DNA from 4 places in the Aeromonas sp. 25-248 genome. Region 2 is predicted to be linked to each of the others. Evidence: predicted binding sites of a transcription regulator. Region 2 holds the regulator's gene; each other region holds the start of a gene.
The links. The regulator sigma-54, encoded in region 2, starts transcription at its own class of promoters, with help from an activator protein. The targets are predictions, from matches to a motif close to TGGCACNGTTTTNGCTT.
Positions count from the first base shown of each region.

Region 1: a site for sigma-54 is predicted at 2,747-2,763, ahead of flhA (flagellar biosynthesis protein FlhA). Genes of this name have one in related genera too.
Region 3: a site for sigma-54 is predicted at 1,977-1,993, ahead of flgA (flagellar basal body P-ring formation chaperone FlgA). Genes of this name have one in related genera too.
Region 4: a site for sigma-54 is predicted at 1,450-1,466, ahead of glnA (glutamate--ammonia ligase). Genes of this name have one in related genera too.

Region 1 is NZ_JBRKTB010000004.1:88,825-93,859, reverse strand. Features, by position in the region: gene flhF (flagellar biosynthesis protein FlhF) at 1-591, opposite strand, end outside; gene flhA (flagellar biosynthesis protein FlhA) at 608-2,710, opposite strand; gene flhB (flagellar biosynthesis protein FlhB) at 3,040-4,170, opposite strand; gene fliR (flagellar biosynthetic protein FliR) at 4,245-5,035, opposite strand, start outside.
Region 2 is NZ_JBRKTB010000008.1:11,334-16,368, forward strand. Features, by position in the region: gene ACVDHI_RS12675 (KpsF/GutQ family sugar-phosphate isomerase) at 1-564, shown strand, start outside; gene kdsC (3-deoxy-manno-octulosonate-8-phosphatase KdsC) at 564-1,118, shown strand; gene lptC (LPS export ABC transporter periplasmic protein LptC) at 1,115-1,675, shown strand; gene lptA (lipopolysaccharide transport periplasmic protein LptA) at 1,662-2,180, shown strand; gene lptB (LPS export ABC transporter ATP-binding protein) at 2,193-2,918, shown strand; gene ACVDHI_RS12700 (RNA polymerase factor sigma-54) at 2,984-4,423, shown strand; gene hpf (ribosome hibernation promoting factor) at 4,444-4,731, shown strand; gene ptsN (PTS IIA-like nitrogen regulatory protein PtsN) at 4,734-5,035, shown strand, end outside.
Region 3 is NZ_JBRKTB010000001.1:188,629-193,663, reverse strand. Features, by position in the region: gene yfcE (phosphodiesterase) at 1-299, shown strand, start outside; gene ACVDHI_RS00945 (flagella synthesis protein FlgN) at 343-759, opposite strand; gene flgM (flagellar biosynthesis anti-sigma factor FlgM) at 756-1,076, opposite strand; gene flgA (flagellar basal body P-ring formation chaperone FlgA) at 1,171-1,776, opposite strand; gene ACVDHI_RS00930 (chemotaxis protein CheV) at 2,014-2,925, shown strand; gene ACVDHI_RS00925 (CheR family methyltransferase) at 2,943-3,767, shown strand; gene flgB (flagellar basal body rod protein FlgB) at 3,829-4,230, shown strand; gene flgC (flagellar basal body rod protein FlgC) at 4,227-4,646, shown strand; gene ACVDHI_RS00910 (flagellar hook assembly protein FlgD) at 4,737-5,035, shown strand, end outside.
Region 4 is NZ_JBRKTB010000013.1:71,662-76,696, reverse strand. Features, by position in the region: gene typA (translational GTPase TypA) at 1-1,172, opposite strand, end outside; gene glnA (glutamate--ammonia ligase) at 1,523-2,932, shown strand; gene ACVDHI_RS16570 (DUF4124 domain-containing protein) at 3,125-3,694, shown strand; gene glnL (nitrogen regulation protein NR(II)) at 3,781-4,836, shown strand; gene glnG (nitrogen regulation protein NR(I)) at 4,846-5,035, shown strand, end outside.

The sequences.
Region 1 (5,035 bases), on a different contig from region 2:
CATCTCCTTGCGCATCCCCTCCATCTCCTGATCCCGCTGGGCGGACTGGGTCTGGCGCGGGGCGGCGGCAGGACGGGCCTTGGGCTTGGCGGGCTCGGGAGCGGCGCCCCACTGGCCCTGTTCGGCCAGGGTTCTGGGAGCACTGGCCGCGCCCGCCAGTCCGGCGGACTGGGTGCCGGCAGCGCCATTGGCGGGCCAGGAGGCCGAAGCTGGCTGACCGTTACCTCCGTTGCCAGACCATGATCCCGGGGCGCCATTGCCACCCGCCGGGTTGGCCGGATTGAGCTTCTGCTGGCGTGCCAGCAGGGCCGCCAGGGTATCGGCGTAGTATTCGTTCTGTTCCTTGGGTGGCGCCGACCTCGTCATCTGCTTGCCCGCAGACGAGATATTGACGCTCTCTTCATTCAACTGACGGCGAACCGGCGCGTCTTTAGGCCCCGGTACCTGGGATTGATAATCGACGGCCGCGACTATCTCCACCCCACCGGTGACCTTTTTGTTGGACATGATGACGGCATCGGGTCCGAGAGTCTCCTTGACCTCGGCCAGCGCCGTGCGCATGTCTTTGGCAAAAAACCGCTTAATCTTCACCCGTCATCTCCGCTAACTAGCCCTGTCCCACCGCACTGACGATGCGGATCTGCTTGTCGTCAGGCACTTCCTGATAGGACAGCACGCGTAATCCAGGAATGGCATTCTTGACAAATTTCGCCAGGGTATTGCGCAATATCCCCGATGTCAGAAGCACGGCCGGCTGGCCTTCCAGTTCTTGTCGTTGAGTGGCTTCCACCAGGGAGCGTTGCATCCGCTCCGCCAGTCCCGGTTCGATACCGGCGCCATCTCCCCCACCTGCTTGCAGGGATTGATGCAATATACGTTCCAGTTCTGGTGACAAGGTGATCACCGGCAGCTCGGGTTCGGGGCCGGCAATCTCCTGCACAATCAATCTGCGCAGGGCGATCCGGCAGGCTGCGGTCAGCACTTCCGGGTCCGGGCTGCGGGGCGCATATTCCACGAGGGTCTGCAGGATAGTGCGCATATCGCGAATTGGCACGCCTTCATTGAGCAAATTCTGCAATACCTTCACCAGGTTGCCCATGCTGATCACCTCGGGAACCAGTCCTTCCACCAGCTTGCTCTGATGCTTCCCTATCATGTCGAGCAGTTGTTGCACCTCGTCATGACCCAGCAGCAGCGCCGCATGGTTGGAGAGGATCTGGCTCAGGTGGGTAGCCACCACGGTGGCCGCATCGACCACGGTATAGCCAAGGGTCTGGGCCTGGGAGACCTGCTCCTTGGCAACCCAGACCGCCTCCAGCCCGAACGCCGGGTCCTGGGTAGCGATACCGTGGATCTGGCCGAACACCTGCCCCGGGTTGATGGCCATCTCCTTGTCGTGATAGACGGTGGCTTCCCCCGTGCTCACGCCCATCAGGGTGATGCGGTACTGGTTGGGGGCAAGATCCAGGTTGTCGCGAATGTGGACGGCAGGCACCAGAAAGCCCAGCTCCTGGGAGAGCTTCTTGCGCACCCCCTTGATCCGGTTGAGCAGCTCGCCCCCCTGGTTCTTGTCCACCAGAGGTATCAGCTGATAACCCACCTCCAGGCCGATGATGTCCACCGGCATGACGTCGTCCCAGCTGAGATCCTTCTGCTCCACCGGGGCATCCCCCTGGGTCGGCATGAGTTCGCCGCTCGCCGCCTTCGCCTTGTTCTGCTTCTCGCGGCGCAGCAGCCACCAGGCGCCCGCCGCCGCCACCGCCCCCAGGCTCAGGAAAGCCAGGTGCGGCATGCCGGGTACGCTGCCCATCATCAGCAGGATGCCGGCGGAGATCACCAGCGCCTTGGGATTTTCGAACAGTTGGCCGAGTACCGCAGTCCCCATGTCCTGGTCGGTATTCTGACGGGTGACGATGATGGCCGCGGCAATGGAGAGCAGGAGCGAGGGGATCTGGGCGACCAGACCGTCACCGATGGCGAGCAGGGTATAGACCTGGGCCGCTTCGCCGAAGGTGAGCTGGTGCTGCATCATGCCGATGATGAAGCCGCCGATGATGTTGATGAAGAGGATCATGATGCCGGCGATGGCATCCCCCTTCACGAATTTGGAGGCACCGTCCATGGAGCCGTAGAAGTCCGCTTCCTGAGTCACGTCCTGACGGCGCTTCTTGGCCTCTTCCTGGTTGATGAGACCGGCGTTCAGGTCCGCATCGATGGCCATCTGCTTGCCGGGCATGGCGTCAAGGGTGAAGCGGGCGCTCACCTCGGAGATCCGGCCCGCCCCCTTGGTGACCACCACGAAGTTGATGATCACCAGGATCATGAAGACGATGATGCCCACGGCATAGTTGCCGCCGATCACCACGTTGCCGAACGCCTCGATCACATGGCCTGCCGCCGCGCTGCCGTTGTGGCCTTCCAGCAACACCACCCGGGTGGAGGCGACGTTGAGGGCGAGCCGCAGCAGGGTGGCGATCAGCAAGACGGTGGGAAAGGCGGCAAATTCCAGGGGGCGGCGGGTATAGACCGCTACCAGCAGCACCACGATGGAGAGGGCGATGTTGAAGGAGAAGAGGATATCCAGCATCAGGGGCGGAATGGGGAGTACCACCATCCCCAGAGAGGCCAATACCAGCAGCGGCGTCCCTACCCCTCTGCTGAGCAGCCACTTGTACTCTTTGAAACGGCCCAGTCCCGCTTTGAATCCCATCGTGCTTCTCAATGATAAACTGCCAATGACGGATTAAAGCAAATATCAAGCCAAGGATTCAATGCATTGATCTATATGGTTTTTATTTTAACGCTGTCAGAAGTCCGTCGTTGGCGTCACGGGGAATGGCGACAAGGGGAAGCGGCCTTCACCAAGCAGGCCAAAGGCCAGCCCAGGCCATGGGGTGAGGCGCCGCGCCTCGACAGGGAGATTGCGGCCTTGTTTGCGACACAAGGGAGAGATCGGATGGTAGGGCCATCCCACCGCTTTATTTGCGAAACGCGGGGGGCACAAGGGAGAGCACACGGGATCAGGCTGCCACCACTGCGTTATTTGCGAAACTCGGGTGGAATGGGCAGATCCTTGGCGATGGGGGTCGGGCGCCGGCCGCGGCCACGGCGGAACTTCTTGAGCTGATAGACATAGGCCAGGACCTGGGCGACGGCAGCGAAGAGCCCCTCCGGGATCTCCTGGCCAATCTCGGTGGCGTGGTAAAGGGCCCGGGTGAGCGGCGGGGAGGACATGACGGGGATGTCGTATTCGCGCCCGATCTCCCGGATCTTCATCGCCACCTCGTCGACCCCCTTGGCCAGTACCTTGGGCGCCGCCCCCGGCTTGCCCGCATCGTATTTGAGCGCCACCGAGTAGTGGGTCGGGTTGGTGATGATCACATCGGCCTTGGGGACATCCCCCATCATGCGGCGCATGGCCATCTGCATCTGCAACTGGCGTATCCGCCCCTTGACCTCGGGCTTGCCTTCGCTGTCCTTGAACTCGTCCTTGATCTCCTGCTTGGTCATCTTGAGCTGGCGATTGTGGTTCCAGCTCTGGAACGGCACGTCGATGGCGACAATGGGGATCAGGGCGCAGCAGAGGATGATCAGCATCCAGAGCAGCAGGTCCAGGGCATCGACGATGCCGCCGGGAAAGCCCTCGAGAGAGAGATTCAGCAGATGGTTGAACTGGCTCGACAGCATCCACCAGGCGAACAGACTGATAAACACCACTTTTGCGATGGATTTGACAAGTTCCACCAGGGATTGCACCCCGAACATCCTTTTGATGCCGCTCAGGGGGCTCAGCTTGCTCCACTTGGGCAGCATGGCCTCGGAGGAGAAGTTCATCCCGCCGAGCAGGGTGTTGCCGACGAAGGCAGCGATGATCACCAGCATGAACAGCAGCCCCAGCGGCTGGATAAGCTCCCCCAGCAGGGCGGGCACCATGGCCCCCATGGCATTGGGGTCGAACGCCTGATCCCGGTCCAGGGTAAAGCCCATGGTGAGCACCTTGATCATGGCCCCTGCCAGACTCTCCTTGATCATCAGGAGGCCGAACACGGTCGCCAGCAGGACGCTGGCGGTACCCAGCTCCTTGGAACGTGCAATCTGCCCTTTTTCCCGGGCTTGTTGCAGTCGTTTGCCCGTGGGTTGTTCTGTGCGTTCCTGATCGGTATCAGCCATGCTGACCTCCTGCCGGCATCAGCCGACTGGCGGCCCGCCAGAGTGGCGGCAAAAGGGCCGCAACCGGGAGGGCCTCAGTCATGCTGGCCCCCGAAGCACTGGACGTTGATGAGCTCGCAGCTGGTCTCCTGCACCCGCTCCCAGAGCGCGTCGAAGTGTCCCATGAAGCCACCGATGGTGAGCCAGAGGATGAAGAGCCCCGACATCATGCTGACCGCAAAGCCGATGCTGAAGATGTTGAGCTGGGGGGCCGCACGGGTCATCACCCCGAACGCGAAGTTGATCAGCAGCAGGGCGATGATGGCCGAGAGCGCCATCACCAGAGAAGCCTGATACATGACCCCGAGAAAGCTCACCAGGCTGCGGATGGCAGGCAGGGTGAGCCCGCTGTCAGATACCGGCAGGGTTTCGAAACTCAGCACCACCATGCGCAGCATCAGCAGGTGGCCGTCCACCGCGAGAAACACCAGGGTCGCCAGCATCAGGTAGAACTGGCCCACCACGGGAGCCGACTGGCCGTTCATGGGATCCACCAGGGTGGCAAAGCCAAGGCTGGTCTGCATGGCGATGACCTGACCCGCCATCACGAAGGTCTCCAGCAGGAACTGGGTCATGAGGCCGAGCGCGATGCCGATGAGCAGTTGCTGCCCCAGCACCAGGAAGCTGCCGAGGGAGAAGAGCTCGATCTTCGGCATGGGGGGCAGCAGGGGGGCGATGATGAGGGTGATCGCCAGCGCCAGGCCGATGCGGATATGGGCAGGGGCGAGCCGGCTGCCGAAGACCGCCATCACCATCAGGAGACTGCTCACCCGGGCCAGGGGCCAGAGGATGGAGGAGAGCCACTCCATGATGAGCGCCGTGGTGT
Region 2 (5,035 bases):
GTGCACCTGTGCATCAAGGTGGAGAAAGAGGCCTGCCCCCTCGGTCTGGCCCCGACATCCAGCACTACCGCCACCCTGGTGATGGGGGACGCGCTGGCCGTGGCCCTGCTGGAGGCCCGTGGCTTCACCGCCGATGACTTTGCGCTGTCGCATCCGGGCGGGTCCCTCGGCAAGCGGTTGCTGTTGCGAGTGGGCGATCTGATGCACAGCGGCGAGCTGTTGCCCAAGGTGGGGATAGATGCCACCATCAGCCAGGCGCTGCTGGAAGTGAGCCGCAAGGGGCTCGGCATGACGGCGGTGGTGGACGATCAAGGGCTGCTTGCCGGTCTGTTCACCGATGGTGACCTGCGCCGCATTCTGGACCTGCAGGTGGACATCCATCACACCCCCATCAGCCGCGTCATGACGGTGAACTGTGTTACCGTAGGGCCTGAGATGATGGCGGCCGAGGCCGTCAAGCTGATGGAAACCAGGAAAATCAACGGGTTGTTGGTCGTGGATGGGGAGAGACACCCTCTGGGTGCCTTCAACATGCATGACCTGCTGAAAGCCGGAGTAATTTGATGCAAGACGTACCGACCCTCTATGGTCCGGTGACGCGCAGCCAGTACGAGAAGGCGGCGCAGATCCGCCTGCTGGTGTGCGATGTGGATGGGGTGCTCTCCAACGGCTTCATCTATATGGGCAATAACGGCGAAGAGCTGAAGACTTTCTGCACCCGTGACGGTGCCGGCATGCGTGCCCTGCTCAATGCGGGCATCGAGATTGCCATCATCACGGGGCGAAACTCCCGCATCGTCAGCGATCGCATGCAGAGTCTGGGAGTCCAGCACCTGGTGCAGGGTGCAGACAAAAAGCTGCCCCACTTCGAGGCCTTGCTGACCAAGCTCGGGCTGGATGCATCGCAAGCCGCCTATATGGGAGATGACACCATCGATCTGCCGGTGATGCAGGCTTGCGGCTTGGGTATCGCCGTTGCCGATGCCCATCCGCTTGTGCTGGCGAAGGCGGATCTGGTGACGCGGCTTGGCGGTGGCGTCGGGGCCGTGCGCGAGGTGTGCGACCTGATCTTGCAGGCCCAGGGATTGGCTGACTATCAACCCGAGGCGTCGCGATGAACAAACAGACTGTGCTGTTCGGCCTGCTGTTTCTGGCTGCGCTGGCGGCCTGGCAGCTGGGGGAGATCGAGCTGGTCCCCGAGCCGACCACCAAGACGGAAAATTTTCAACCGGACTTCACCGCCAGAGAGTTGGTGACGACCCGTTTCAACGAGCAGGGCAAGCGCACCGAGCGGCTGGAATCCGAATATGCGGAGTACTACCAGGTACTCGAGCAGGCCACTTTCACCAAGCCGGTGGTCTACATGTTCGATGACAAGGGCGCGGCCGAATGGAAGCTGACGGCCGAAACCGGGGTGCTCAACACCGATGACAATGTGATCCTCCGTGACAAGGTGCATCTGGACGGTCTGCTGCCCGCGTCCTTCATCTCCACGCTGGATACTTCCTATCTGGAGCTGGATCTGGTGACGCAGGGGATGAGAAGCAACCAGCACATCAGCATTGTGGGCCAGGAGTTCCAGACCGAGGGCGTTGGCCTCAAGGGTCACCTGGAACGTAAATATTTCGAGTTACTGGATAAAGGCCATGCCACTTATTTCAATGAAAAACGTTAATCTGGCCCTCACGGCCCTGTTGCTGTGCGGTTCCCTGAATGCCAAAGAGTCCGATTTCGCCGAGAAGGTCTATGTGGATGCGGTCAAGCAGGTGGCCGAGATGCAGGACAACCGCATCACCTTCAGCGAGGATGTCATCATCACCCAGGGCACCATCAAGATTAAGGCCGACAAGGTGGTGGTGATCCGCTCCGGCGACAAGGGCGCTGAGGTGATGACCGCGTATGGCAACCCAGCCACTTTCTTCCAGGTACTGGACAACGGCAAACCGGTCAATGCCCATGGCAACAGCATCCGCTACGAGCTTAAGAACCGGTTGGTGACCATCACCGGCAATGGCCAGCTCAAGCAGGAAGACAGCCAGGTGACCGGCGATCTCATTCGCTACGACATCGTCAAGCAGAAGATGATTGCCGAGAGCAAGGGGCCCACCCAGCGCGTCAAGACGGTGTTCCTGCCGGATCAGGTGGAGAACTTTGACAAACCCGCCGATCAGAAGAAGTAGGAAACAACAGCCATGGCAGTGTTAAAAGCAACGGGTCTGCAAAAGAGCTACAAGCGCCGCATGGTGGTCAGCGATGTGAGCCTGGAGGTGGGAACGGGCCAGATCGTGGGCCTGCTCGGCCCGAACGGCGCGGGCAAGACGACCTCCTTCTACATGATCGTGGGCCTGGTGCAGCGGGATGCCGGCCTCATCACCATCGACGAGCAGGACATCAGCCTGCAGCCCATGCATATCCGTGCCCGCAATGGCATCGGCTATCTGCCTCAGGAGGCCTCCATCTTCCGGCGCCTGTCGGTGTTCGACAACTTGATGGGGGTCATGCAGACCCGCAAGGGGTTGAGCCGCGAAGAGCGGGAAGATAAGGTCGAACAGTTGCTGGAAGAGTTCAATATCACCCATATCCGCGACAGCCTGGGCCAGAGCCTCTCGGGTGGGGAGCGGCGCCGGGTGGAAATCGCCCGGGCGCTGGCGGCAGAGCCGAGATTCATTCTGCTCGATGAGCCCTTCGCAGGTGTTGATCCTATTTCAGTCATCGATATCAAAAAGATCATCCAGCATCTGAAAGAACGCGGGTTGGGTGTGCTGATAACGGACCACAACGTCAGAGAGACGCTGGATGTGTGCGAGAAGGCCTACATCGTCAGCCACGGCAAGATGATTGCCGAGGGCGCGCCGGCCGATATCCTCGCCGATGAGCAGGTCAAGCGCGTCTATTTGGGCGATCAATTCAGTCTATAGTAAGGGGGCACCCCTCATTTTTGTTAGGTGACTGCCTCGCTGAACATAAGGATATCCCGACGTAGATGAAGCCGACATTACAGTTGCGTCTCGGTCAGTCCCTGACCATGACGCCACAATTACAACAAGCGATTCGTCTGCTCCAGCTCTCCACCCTGGAACTCCAGCAGGAAATTCAGCAAGCGCTCGACAACAACCCCTTGCTGGAGCAAGAGGAGAACGAGGCGCAGGAAACCAGTCAGACAGAGACACAGGACGCCAGTCAACTCGACTCCAGCGATGCCATGGCCCAGGAGAGCATGCCGGATGAACTGCCGGTGGACACCACCTGGGACGAGGTCTACTCGGCCGGTACGGCCCAGAGTGCAGGCCCCATCCATGACGGGGAAGACAGCGTCTATCAGGGGGAGACCACCGAGAACCTGCAGGACTACCTGCTGTGGCAGATGCGGCTCACCCCGTTCAGTGATGTGGATGCTGCCATCGCCCTTGCCATCATCGATGCTATCGACGAATCCGGGTATCTGACTGCCACCCTCGAGGATATTCAGGCTGCAGTCAGCAGCGAGGAGGTAGAAGTCGAACTGGATGAGATAGAAGCCGTGCTCAAGCGGGTGCAGCATTTCGATCCGGTCGGCATCGCCGCCCGTTCGGTGCAAGAGTGTCTGCTGATCCAGCTCGGCCAGTATTCGCCGGACCTGCCCTGGCTCGACGAAGCCAGAGAGGTGATCCGCGAACACATGGACCTGCTCGGCAATCGCGACTACCGCACCCTGGCTCGCAAGACCCGCCTCAAGGAGAGCGATCTCAAGGAGGTGCTGGATCTCATCCAGCAACTGGAGCCCAGACCCGGCAACGGCATCATCCAGAGTGAATCCCAGTACGTGATCCCGGATGTGTCCGTGGTCAAGAAGGGTAGCAAGTGGGTGGTTGAACTCAATCCGGATTCTGCTCCGCGCATCCGTGTCAACGAGGCCTATGCGGCCATGGCGCGCAATGCCCGCAGCAGCACGGATACCCAGTTCATCCGTTCTCATTTGCAGGAGGCCAAGTGGTTCATCAAGAGCCTGGAGAGTCGTAACGACACCCTGCTCAAGGTGGCCAGCTGCATCGTCGAGCAGCAGCAGGGCTTTTTCGAGTACGGCGAAGAGGCCATGAAACCCATGGTACTCAACGACATCGCGGAAGCGGTGGAGATGCATGAGTCGACCATTTCACGGGTCACGACCCAGAAGTACATGCATACGCCCCGCGGCATTTTTGAACTGAAGTTTTTTTTCTCCAGTCACGTCAATACGGAGGGAGGAGGAGAGTGCTCATCGACCGCTATTCGCGCCCTGATCAAGAAGCTGGTGACGGCGGAAAACCCCGCCAAGCCGCTTAGTGATAGCAAGATCGCGGATTTGCTGGCCGAACAGGGTATTATGGTGGCGAGACGCACGATCGCAAAGTACCGTGAATCCTTGTTGATCCCGCCATCCAATCAGCGCAAACGCCTGGTTTAGGCAAACAAAAGGAAGACGTTATGCAAATTAACCTGACCGGACACCATGTCGAGATTACCGAAGCTCTGCGTGATTATGTGAACAACAAATTTGCCAAACTCGAGCGTCACTTTGACCATATCAACAACGTACACGTGGTGTTGAGCGTCGAAAAACTGAACCAGATCGCCGAAGCCAAGCTGCATGTCAGCGGGGGAGAGGTGTTCGCCAATTCGCAGCATGCCGACATGTATGCGGCGATTGATACCCTGCTGGATAAACTGGATCGGCAGATCATCAAGCACAAAGATAAGTTAAATCAAAAATAACTATGCAACTTGAACACATACTGAGTCGGGACTGCACCAAGAGTGCGGTCCCTTGTACCAGCAAGAAACGCGCGCTCGAGATCATCAGTGAACTGGCCGCAGAGCGCCTCGGCGCTTCCCGCCAGGTCCTGTTTGAAAGCCTGCTGGCGCGAGAAAAGATGGGTAGTACCGGGATCGGAGCCGGTATCGCCATCCCCCACGGCCGGATTGACGACGCCTTCGCGCCGACCGCCGTGTTGATGACCTTCTCCGAGCCCATCCCTTTCGATTCTATCGACAATCAACCGGTTGACCTGCTCTTTGC
Region 3 (5,035 bases), on a different contig from region 2:
TCCACTTCCCCATCACGGCGCCCTACAACCAGCTGCTGGTGGATGGGCGGCGCTGGTTTGTCAGCCACGGTCATCTCTATGAGCCCGGCAACGTGCCCCTGCCAGCAGGGAGCCTGTTCATCAGCGGTCATACCCATGTGCCTGTGCTGCGCCAGGAGGGAGAGATTTTCCTGATGAACCCGGGGTCTATCTGTTTTCCAAGGGGCGAGTGGGTGGCCAGTTATGGGCGCTATGACGAGGGCTGCATGAGCATCCATGCCTGCAAGGATGGAGAAACCCTGATGCAGCTGGTGCTCTGACTAGGAGCTGACAAGGAGAGGAAACCAGAAGGGGGAGAGGAGGTCAGGCCTTGATCCCGAAAGAGCGGGTGCCTGAGCGGGTATTGCCTTTGGCGTCATAGGTCAGGGAGCTGCTGTCTCTGAGCTTGCTGAGGAAGCTGGCGAGACGGCGATTGGAGACAATGCTGAGTTCGAGCAGACGTCCATTGAGGTTGTTCTGCTCCTGACAGGCTTCCAGCTTGGCTTGAAGGGCCTGCAATTGGGTCGGGAAGGCGCCCAGCTGTTGCTGCAGGTCGGGTAGCTCTGCCAGAGTCTTGTCCAGCGTCTCGATGGCCACCAACAGTTGCTGCTTGCGATCGGCGAGTGCCGGCAAGGCAAGGGCCCGGTGAGCCTTGAGGAGGTCGAACTCCTCTGCCAGCAAGCCTTGCATCTGGGAGAGGTTGTCGTCCTGAGCGCGCAGCAGCGAAGGGAGGTCCATCATCCCAACCGTTTATCCAGATCGGCTTCGAAGCTGAACATCTTTCTGGCTACGGCTTCGCTGTTGACCTTGTACTCCCCACTGGCCACGGCCTTCTTCAGGCTCTCGACGCGGCTCTCGTTACCGGTGGAGGCGGTGTTGAGGGTCTTCTGCATCTGTTGCAATTGCTGCGCCTCACTGGTCAAGGAGACAGAGTCGCTCTTGACGGTCGTCGCACGGCTGCTCTCGCTGGAGGTCGCCGACTTGGTGGCTACACCTTGGCTGCTGCCGCTGTTTTGCAGGCGGTTGTTAGCCAAGTTGTTGATATTGTTGATAGCCATAAGGTTTACCTTCGTCTGCTTTGCTGTTCGCTTACCTGTTTATCGGTGACGGCGGTCAGAACTTTAGAAAAAAATTGCGCAGTGCATTCATGTGTCAGAATGTCACGACCACGGAGCCCACTGCACTGACCTGGCCTTGCACCGTTCTGCCCGAGCGCGTGTTGACAAGCCGGATCATGTCTCCGAAGCTGCCATCTTGCAAGGCGCGGGCCATGGTTTTGATCTGCATGCTGCTGTTTTCGGCGCTCAGGGTGACTTGGTCCCCCTTGCAGACCACGCACACCTGGGTGAGCCTGATTGGCTGGCCCGGTTTGAGCTCACGCTTGCTGCGTACCCCGATGAGGGCGGTCGGGTCGGTAAGGTAGTCGCCACGGATCAGGGTCTGGTCCTGGTATGCCAGGGTCAGCATGGGTTCACTCAGAATGTCTCCCTTGGCAACCGGGACGGCGACGGTGACATAGGGTTTCTGGATGCTGACCCGGACCGGTAGATAGAGATCCCAGGATTTGTCTCCCTCGCACTTGAGGTAGACGGTAGTGTTGCGACGGATCTCCATCCTGGCGGGGAGGGAAATGGTGAGGGCATCTTCGCAGCGCGTGAGGGGGAGGCGCTCGTCAATGGTACCGGCCTTGACGTCGGCCTGTGCATCGAGGGGAATATCGAGCTGGTCGAGCACGAACGCCTGTGCCTGTTCTTGCAGATAGTCGGTGACCTCGGACGCCATGGCGTGAGACAGACTGCAAAACGGCAGTAAGATAAGGAAAAGTCTACTAATCATTTTTGCTTACCGGTCGATAAGTTATTCACGTATACCACCGTAGTTAACTATGCTTGCTCCAGAATTATTCGGTTGTTGAAACAACGATGATCTGATGCAAGCCAATGTGCATGCATAATGACATGCACGATCAGTGCCAAGCATTTTTAGGGAGTGTTTATGGCGAGTATTCTGGACTCGGTCAACCAGCGAACCCAGCTAGTGGGACAAAACAGGCTGGAGCTGCTGTTGTTTCGTCTCAATGGACGTCAAAGATTTGGCATCAACGTATTCAAGGTACGCGAGGTGCTGCAGTGTCCCCCTCTGACCGTCATGCCCAAGCTCAACTCCTGCATTCGCGGCGTGGCACATATCCGTGGCCAGACCATCTCGGTGATCGATCTCAGCATGGCGATGGGCAAGCGCCCCATCCAGGACCTCTCCAAGTGCTTCATCATCATCTCCGAGTACAACCGTTCCATTCAGGGTTTCCTGGTCCACTCGGTCGAGCGCATCATCAACATGAACTGGGAGTCCATCCTGCCGCCACCCAAAGGGGCTGGTCGCATCAACTACATGACGGCGGTGACCGAGGTAGATGGTGAGCTGGTGGAGATCCTGGACGTGGAGCGCATTCTCAACGAGATCTCGCCGGTCTCCACCGAGGTGTCCACCGAACTGGTGGAAGCAAGCGTGGAGCGCAATCCTCACGGGCGTCCCGTGCTGGTTGCGGACGACTCTTCGGTGGCGCGCAAGCAGGTTCAACGGGCACTGGAGGCTATCGGGGTGCAGTGCGTGCTGGCCAAGGATGGACGGGAAGCGCTCAACATGTTGCTGGAGATGTCCAAGAACGGTCCCATCAAGGATCAGATAGCCCTGGTCATTTCGGACATCGAGATGCCGGAGATGGACGGTTATACCTTCACCGCCGAGATCCGCAACAATCCCAACCTCAAGGATTTGCATGTTATCCTGCACACTTCCCTCAGTGGGGTGTTCAATCAGGCCATGGTGCAGAAAGTCGGAGCGAACAATTTCATTGCCAAATTCCAGCCGGATGAATTGGCCAAGGCCGTACAAGGCGCTCTCTAATCAAGAAGAACAACTGCATGAAGACACTTTCGGACGACTTATACAGGCAATTCAGCAATTTTCTGGCGCAACAGAGCGGCATAGTGCTGGGTGACAACAAACAGTATCTGGTCAAGAGCCGCCTGTCGCCCTTGATGACTCAGTTTGGTATCGAGAGTCTGTCTGATCTGGTCACCCGGGCGATGGGTGTGCGCGAGCGGGAGCTCAAGATGGCGGTGGTCGATGCCATGACCACCAACGAGACCCTGTGGTTTCGCGATACCTATCCGTTCCAGCTGCTGAGCGACAAGATTTTCCCGGAGCTTGGCAAGAGCGGTCGTCCCATCAAGATATGGTCTGCCGCCTCTTCATCCGGGCAGGAACCCTACTCCATCGCCATGACGGCGCTGGAGCAGCAAGTCAAGCGGCCGGGTACCTTGCCGGGCGGGGTGCAGATAGTGGGGACCGATATCTCCAGCACCATGCTCAACCAGTGCAAGGAGGGGGTCTACGACAGCCTGGCGCTGGCTCGCGGGCTTTCCCCCGAGCGCAAGCGACTCTTTTTCGAACCCTGTGGCGACAACAAGATGCGGGTGGTGGAGCGTGTCAGAAAATTGACCAGCTTCCGTCCCCTCAACCTGCTGGAGAGCTACAGCCTGCTCGGCAAGTTTGACATCATCTTCTGCCGCAACGTGCTCATCTACTTTGCGCCCGAAGTGAAATCCAAGATCCTCAACCAGTTCGCCAGCAGCCTCAATCCTGGCGGCTACCTGATGCTGGGGGCCTCAGAGTCTCTGGCCGGCCTCACCGACAAGTTCGAGATGATCCGCTGCAACCCCGGCATCGTCTACAAGGTCAAATAACCCCGCTCAATACCCTCTTGGCACACCTCTTGCTAAATATTCATGAAGCAGGAGGTGTGCTATGGCAATTTCATTCGACAAGGCATTCGGTGTTCATCAGTACACGCTGAGCGTGCGCGCCAAGCGTGCCGAGGTGTTGTCCAGCAACATCGCCAATGCGGACACGCCGGGCTTCAAGGCCCGTGACATCGACTTCTCACAGGCGTTGCAGGATGCCCAGGGCCAGCAAGGGTTCGGGCTCAGCACCACCAGCGAGAAGCACTTCGCCTTGCAGATGGATACCCCGGGCACGACCCAGTACCGCAATCCCCTGCAACCGGATACCGGTGACGGCAACACGGTGGACGTGCAGCAGGAGCGCAGCGAGTTCCTGCGCAACAGCCTCGAATACCAGGCCTCCCTTGAATTCATGAACAGCAAGATAAGCGGCCTGCTCAAGGCACTGAAAGGAGAGCAAGGATGAGTTTGTTCAAGGTCTTTGACATTGCAGGCTCTGCCATGAGCGCGCAGTCCGTTCGCCTCAACACGGTGGCGAGCAACATGGCCAACGCTGACAGTGTCAGCTCCAGCGTGGAAAAAACTTACCACGCCAGGCGGCCAGTCTTTGCCGCCCAGCTGGATCAGGCCATGTCCGACAAGCAGGCCTCGGTCGGGGTGGATGTGAAGGGCATCGTCGAGAGTGATGCGCCCCTGCTCAAGGAGTACAACCCGAATCACCCCATGGCGGACAAGGATGGCTTCATCTTCAAGCCCAACGTCAACATGGTGGAAGAGATGGCGGACATGATAGCGGCGTCGCGCAGCTACCAGACCAACGTCCAGGTGGCCGACGCGGCCAAGAAAATGTTGCAGCAGACCCTGGGTCTGGGCAAGTCCTGACAGAGGTGAACTCGGATGAGAGTGACCCATGATCGCCTGCCAGGCGGCAACAATCGGCCCAATGGGCACGCCCTAGAGGGGGGAGCATAAGTGGCAGATACCTATGACAGCCTGCTGGGTGTCAACCGGACGACGTCGGCCCAGACCAGTACGGCCAACACCAGTACCCAGAAAAAGGAGCTGGATCAGGAGTCCTTCCTGAAGCTGCTGACCATGCAGCTCTCCTATCAGGATCCGTTCAAACCGGTGGACAACGCCCAGATGCTTTCCCAGATGACCTCGATGTCGACGTCTCAGGGGATCAGCAGTCTCTCCACCCAGATGGAGAGCCTCAACAGCCTGATGACCTCCAGCCAGGCGCTGCAGGCCTCCGCGCTGGTGGGGCAGAA
Region 4 (5,035 bases), on a different contig from region 2:
GTACGCAGGATAACTTCCGGACGGGACACCGCCAGTTCGTAACCTTCGCGACGCATGTTTTCGATCAGGATGGAGAGGTGCAGTTCACCACGGCCGGAGACGCGGAACTTGTCCGGATCTTCGGTCTCTTCCACGCGCAGGGCCACGTTGTGGACCAGTTCCTGGTTCAGACGCTCCAGGATGTTGCGGGAGGTGACGAACTTGCCTTCTTTACCAGCGAACGGCGAGGTGTTGACCTGGAAGGTCATGTTCACGGTCGGCTCGTCAACGGAGAGCGGCGGCAGGGCTTCGACGGCACTGTTGTCACAGATGGTGTCGGAGATCTTCAGCTCGCCCAGACCGGTGATGGCGATGATGTCGCCCGCTTGCGCGTCGGTCACTTCGGTACGGGACAGGCCCAGGTAGCCCAGCACCTGACCGACCTTGCCGGTACGCGGTTTGCCGTTGGCACCGACGATGGTGACCTGCTGGTTGGTCTTGACGCGACCACGAGTGATGCGGCCGATACCGATGACGCCCACGTAGGAGTTGTAGTCCAGCTGGGAGATTTGCATCTGGAAGGCACCGTCAACGTCGCCCTTCGGGGCTTCCACGTTGTCGACGATGGCCTGGAACAGAGGTTCCATGTTCTCGGACGGGACGTCCTGATCCAGGGTGGCCCAACCGTTCAGTGCAGAGGCGTAAACAACCTTGAAGTCCAGTTGCTCATCGGTGGCACCCAGGTTGTCGAACAGATCGAAGACCTGATCCATTACCCAGTCAGGACGAGCACCCGGACGGTCGATCTTGTTGATGACCACGATGGGCTTCAGACCCTGGGCGAACGCCTTCTGGGTCACGAAACGGGTCTGCGGCATCGGGCCGTCAACGGCGTCGACCAGCAGCAGCACGGAGTCAACCATGGAGAGTACGCGCTCAACTTCACCACCGAAGTCGGCGTGACCCGGGGTATCCACGATGTTGATGCGGTAGTCGTTCCAGCGGATCGCAGTGTTCTTGGCGAGAATGGTGATGCCACGTTCCCGTTCCAGATCATTGGAGTCCATGATCCGTTCCTGACCTTCGCTGGTGCGATCCAGAGTGCCGGATTGCTGCAGCAGCTTATCAACCAGAGTCGTTTTGCCGTGGTCAACGTGCGCAATAATCGCAATATTGCGTAAATTCTCTAACATTCTCGCCTCAAATCACCGGGTAAAATTGGGCGCTAATTGTACTCTCGCCTTTGTGATCTGCCTAGCAGAATTGCAACACATTCACGCACAACAAAGGATCAGGATCATGGACCCCGCAGCAAAAGGCTGCTTAGATGGCCTGGATACGCTGGCGCACCATCTCGGTGCACCAAAACGATCCAAGGTTGCACCACTTTAATGCAGCAACCGGCATGAGAACGGGTTTCTCGACAGCCTGAAACGGTGCAAGTGCCCTGAAATCAAGCTGTCACAAACTTGGCACGATACTGGCTTATGTGAATGTGACGACGCATTCACCCAAAGAGTTTTAACACCGGAGGTTACTTAGCATGTCAGCCCAGAACGTTTTGGCCCTGATCCAGGAACACGAAGTCAAGTTTGTTGATCTGCGTTTTACCGACACCAAGGGTAAAGAGCAGCACGTATCCATCCCTTCCCACCAGGTTGACGAAGACTTCTTCGAAGACGGCAAGATGTTCGATGGTTCCTCCATCGGCGGCTGGAAGGGCATCAACGAGTCTGACATGGTGCTGATGCCGGACCCGGCTTCCGCCAAACTGGACCCGTTCACCGAAGAGACCACTCTGAACATCGTCTGTGACGTGCTTGAACCCGCCACCATGCAAGGCTATGACCGCGATCCGCGCTCCATCGCCAAGCGTGCCGAAGATTTCCTGAAGTCCAGCGGCATCGCTGACACCGTGCTGTTCGGGCCGGAGCCGGAATTCTTCATGTTCGACAACATCACCTTCTCCAACACCATGGGCCACAGCTTCGTGAAGATCGAATCCGAAGAAGCTGCCTGGAACTCCGGTACCGACTACGAGCACGGCAACAAGGGTCACCGTCCGTTCGTCAAGGGTGGTTACTTCCCGGTTGCCCCGGTTGACTCCTCCCAGGACATCCGTGCCGCCATGTGCCTGGTGCTGGAAGAGATGGGCCAGGTCGTCGAAGCTCACCACCACGAAGTGGCGACCGCCGGTCAGAACGAGATCGCAACCCGCTTCAACACCCTCACCCTGAAGGCTGACGAAGTACAGGTCCTGAAGTACGTGATCCACAACGTGGCCCACGCCTACAACAAGACCGTCACCTTCATGCCGAAACCCATGTTCGGTGACAACGGCTCCGGCATGCACTGCCACCAGTCCCTGGCCAAAGACGGCGTCAACCTGTTCGCAGGCGACCTGTACGGCGGTCTGTCCGAGATGGCACTGCACTACATCGGCGGCATCATCAAGCACGCCAAGGCCATCAACGCCTTCGCCAACCCAACCACCAACTCCTACAAGCGTCTGGTGCCGGGCTATGAAGCACCGGTCATGCTGGCCTACTCCGCCCGCAACCGTTCTGCCTCCATCCGTATCCCGGTCGTGCCGAGCCCGAAAGCCCGCCGCATCGAAGTACGCTTCCCGGATCCGGCTGCCAACCCGTACCTGGCCTTCGCTGCCCAGCTGATGGCCGGTCTGGACGGCATCATCAACAAGATCCATCCGGGCGATGCCATGGACAAGAACCTGTACGATCTGCCGCCGGAAGAAGCCGCTGAAGTGCCGACCGTTGCCGGTTCCCTGGACGAAGCGCTGTCCGCACTGGATGCAGACCGTGAGTTCCTGACCCGTGGTGGCGTGTTCAGCGATGACTTCATCAACTCCTACCTGGAACTGAAACAGCAGGATGTTGACCGCGTGCGCATGACTCCGCACCCGCTGGAGTTCGAGCTGTACTACTCCGTCTAATCCGCTTTCCCATGACAAACCCGCCATCTGGCGGGTTTTTTTTCATTCTGGCAACGGAAATACCGCCAAACGGGCACGATCGTGCAGAAAGATGATCCCGTTCACGGAGCCGTACCACCCTCGGCTGTTCACACCCCGACCCCGTGGTTTTTCTCTGATAGGATTAAGGTGAACCCCGTCAAGGAGAGATGGATGAACACTGTACCCTGGCTGCTGAGCCTCCTGCTGATGGCCTCCTGTTCCGCACAGGCCGCCCGCGTCTACTCCTGGGTCGATCCCCAGGGGGTGACCCACTACACCGATGCCCCCCCTCCCGGCAAGAGCGCAAAAGAGGTGGACCTGCGGGTCTCGCCGCTCATCGGCACAGCCCCCCACTCGGTCCAGGTGGACAACTTCAACAGCCTGACCGGTGTCGATGCCAGGAAAGCCCTGGAAGCGGCTCCCCTGGAGATCGACCTCATCTCTCCGGAACCGGGCAGCACATTGCGCGACAATACCGGCAACATCGTCTTCCAGGGCGAGATCTCTCCCCAGGTCCCGGTGCAATACGATGTGCGCCTGATCCTGAACGGCAAGGCGGTGCCCCTGGTTCACAACAGCCTGGCCATAAGGGTGGAAAACCTCGATAGGGGCGCTTACGAGGCACGGCTCGAGTTGCTCGCCAAAGACGGTACGATCCTTGCTAAATCTAAGCCAACCACCTTTTACCTGCACAGGGCGTCGGTGAATCAGGCTCCCAGAGCCGCCCCCAAGGCCAATTAGGGGTGATGTGACGCACCGATGCGGGTAAACTTGATGCACTATATTGGTGCATTCTAGGTGTACAGCACCGTTTTAGGGAGAAACCTGTGCCAACCCGCTCGGACAACGCCAAGACACTCTTGGACAATCTGCTGACCGCCGTCATTCTCATGGATGAACGTCTCTGCATTCAATTCGTCAACCCGGCGGCAGAGCAGCTGCTTTCCCTCAGCGAGCGACGACTGATCGGCATCGAACTGCCCCACCTGCTGGAACACATCTCTCTCGATCTGCAGCGTTTCAAACAGTGCCTCATTTCGGGGCAGGGCTTCACCGACAGCGAAGTCACCCTGGTGGTGGAGGGGGAGCCCAGGCTGGTGGAGATCAGCGTCAGCCCCATGGCCGATCATGAACAGCGACTGATGGTGGTAGAACTGCGCAAGATCGATCAGCAGAAGAAGATCAGCCAGGAGCTGCAGCAACACGCCCAGCAGCAGGCCGCCAAGGAGCTGGTGCGCGGCCTGGCGCACGAAATCAAGAACCCCCTGGGGGGATTGCGCGGCGCGGCCCAACTGCTGCAAAAGGAGTTGCCCGACCCGGCCTTGCGTGAATACACCGGCATCATCATCGAGCAGGCCGATCGCCTGCGGGTGCTGGTCGACAGGTTGCTCGGCCCCCAGCGTCCCGGCCGTCACCAGATGCACAACGTTCACTCCGTGCTGGAACAAGTGCGCCGTCTGGTGGACCTGGAGCTGCCGCCGCAGATCCGCATCGAGCGGGACTACGACCCCAGCATCCCCGAATTCGAGATGGAATCGGACCAGCTGCAACAGGCGTTCCTGAACATAGTGCGCAACGCCGCCGAGGCCCTTGGGGATCAGGACGGCCTCATCCGCATCAAGACGCGCACCGCCTTCCAGATCACCATCCATGGCCAGCGCTATCGCCTGGCGGCCGAAATCAAGATCATCGACAACGGCCCCGGCATTCCCGACGCCATTCGCGACACCCTCTTCTACCCCATGATCACCGGCAAGGAAGGGGGAACGGGCCTGGGCCTCTCCATCGCCCAGAACCTGATCGATCAGCACAAGGGTCGCATCGACTGCATCAGCTGGCCAGGCCACACCGAATTCACCATTTATTTACCACTTCGCAAGTAAGGGAACCTCATGACAGCAAAAGTGTGGATCGTCGATGACGACAGCTCCATCCGGTGGGTTCTGGAGCGCACCCTTGGCAGCGAAGGCTTCGAATGCGAAAGTTTCGCCGACGGCGAAGCCCTGCTGAGTTCACTGGAGATGCGCTCACCGGACGTGATCCTCTCGGATATCCGCATGCCGGGCATCGACGGCCTGAGCC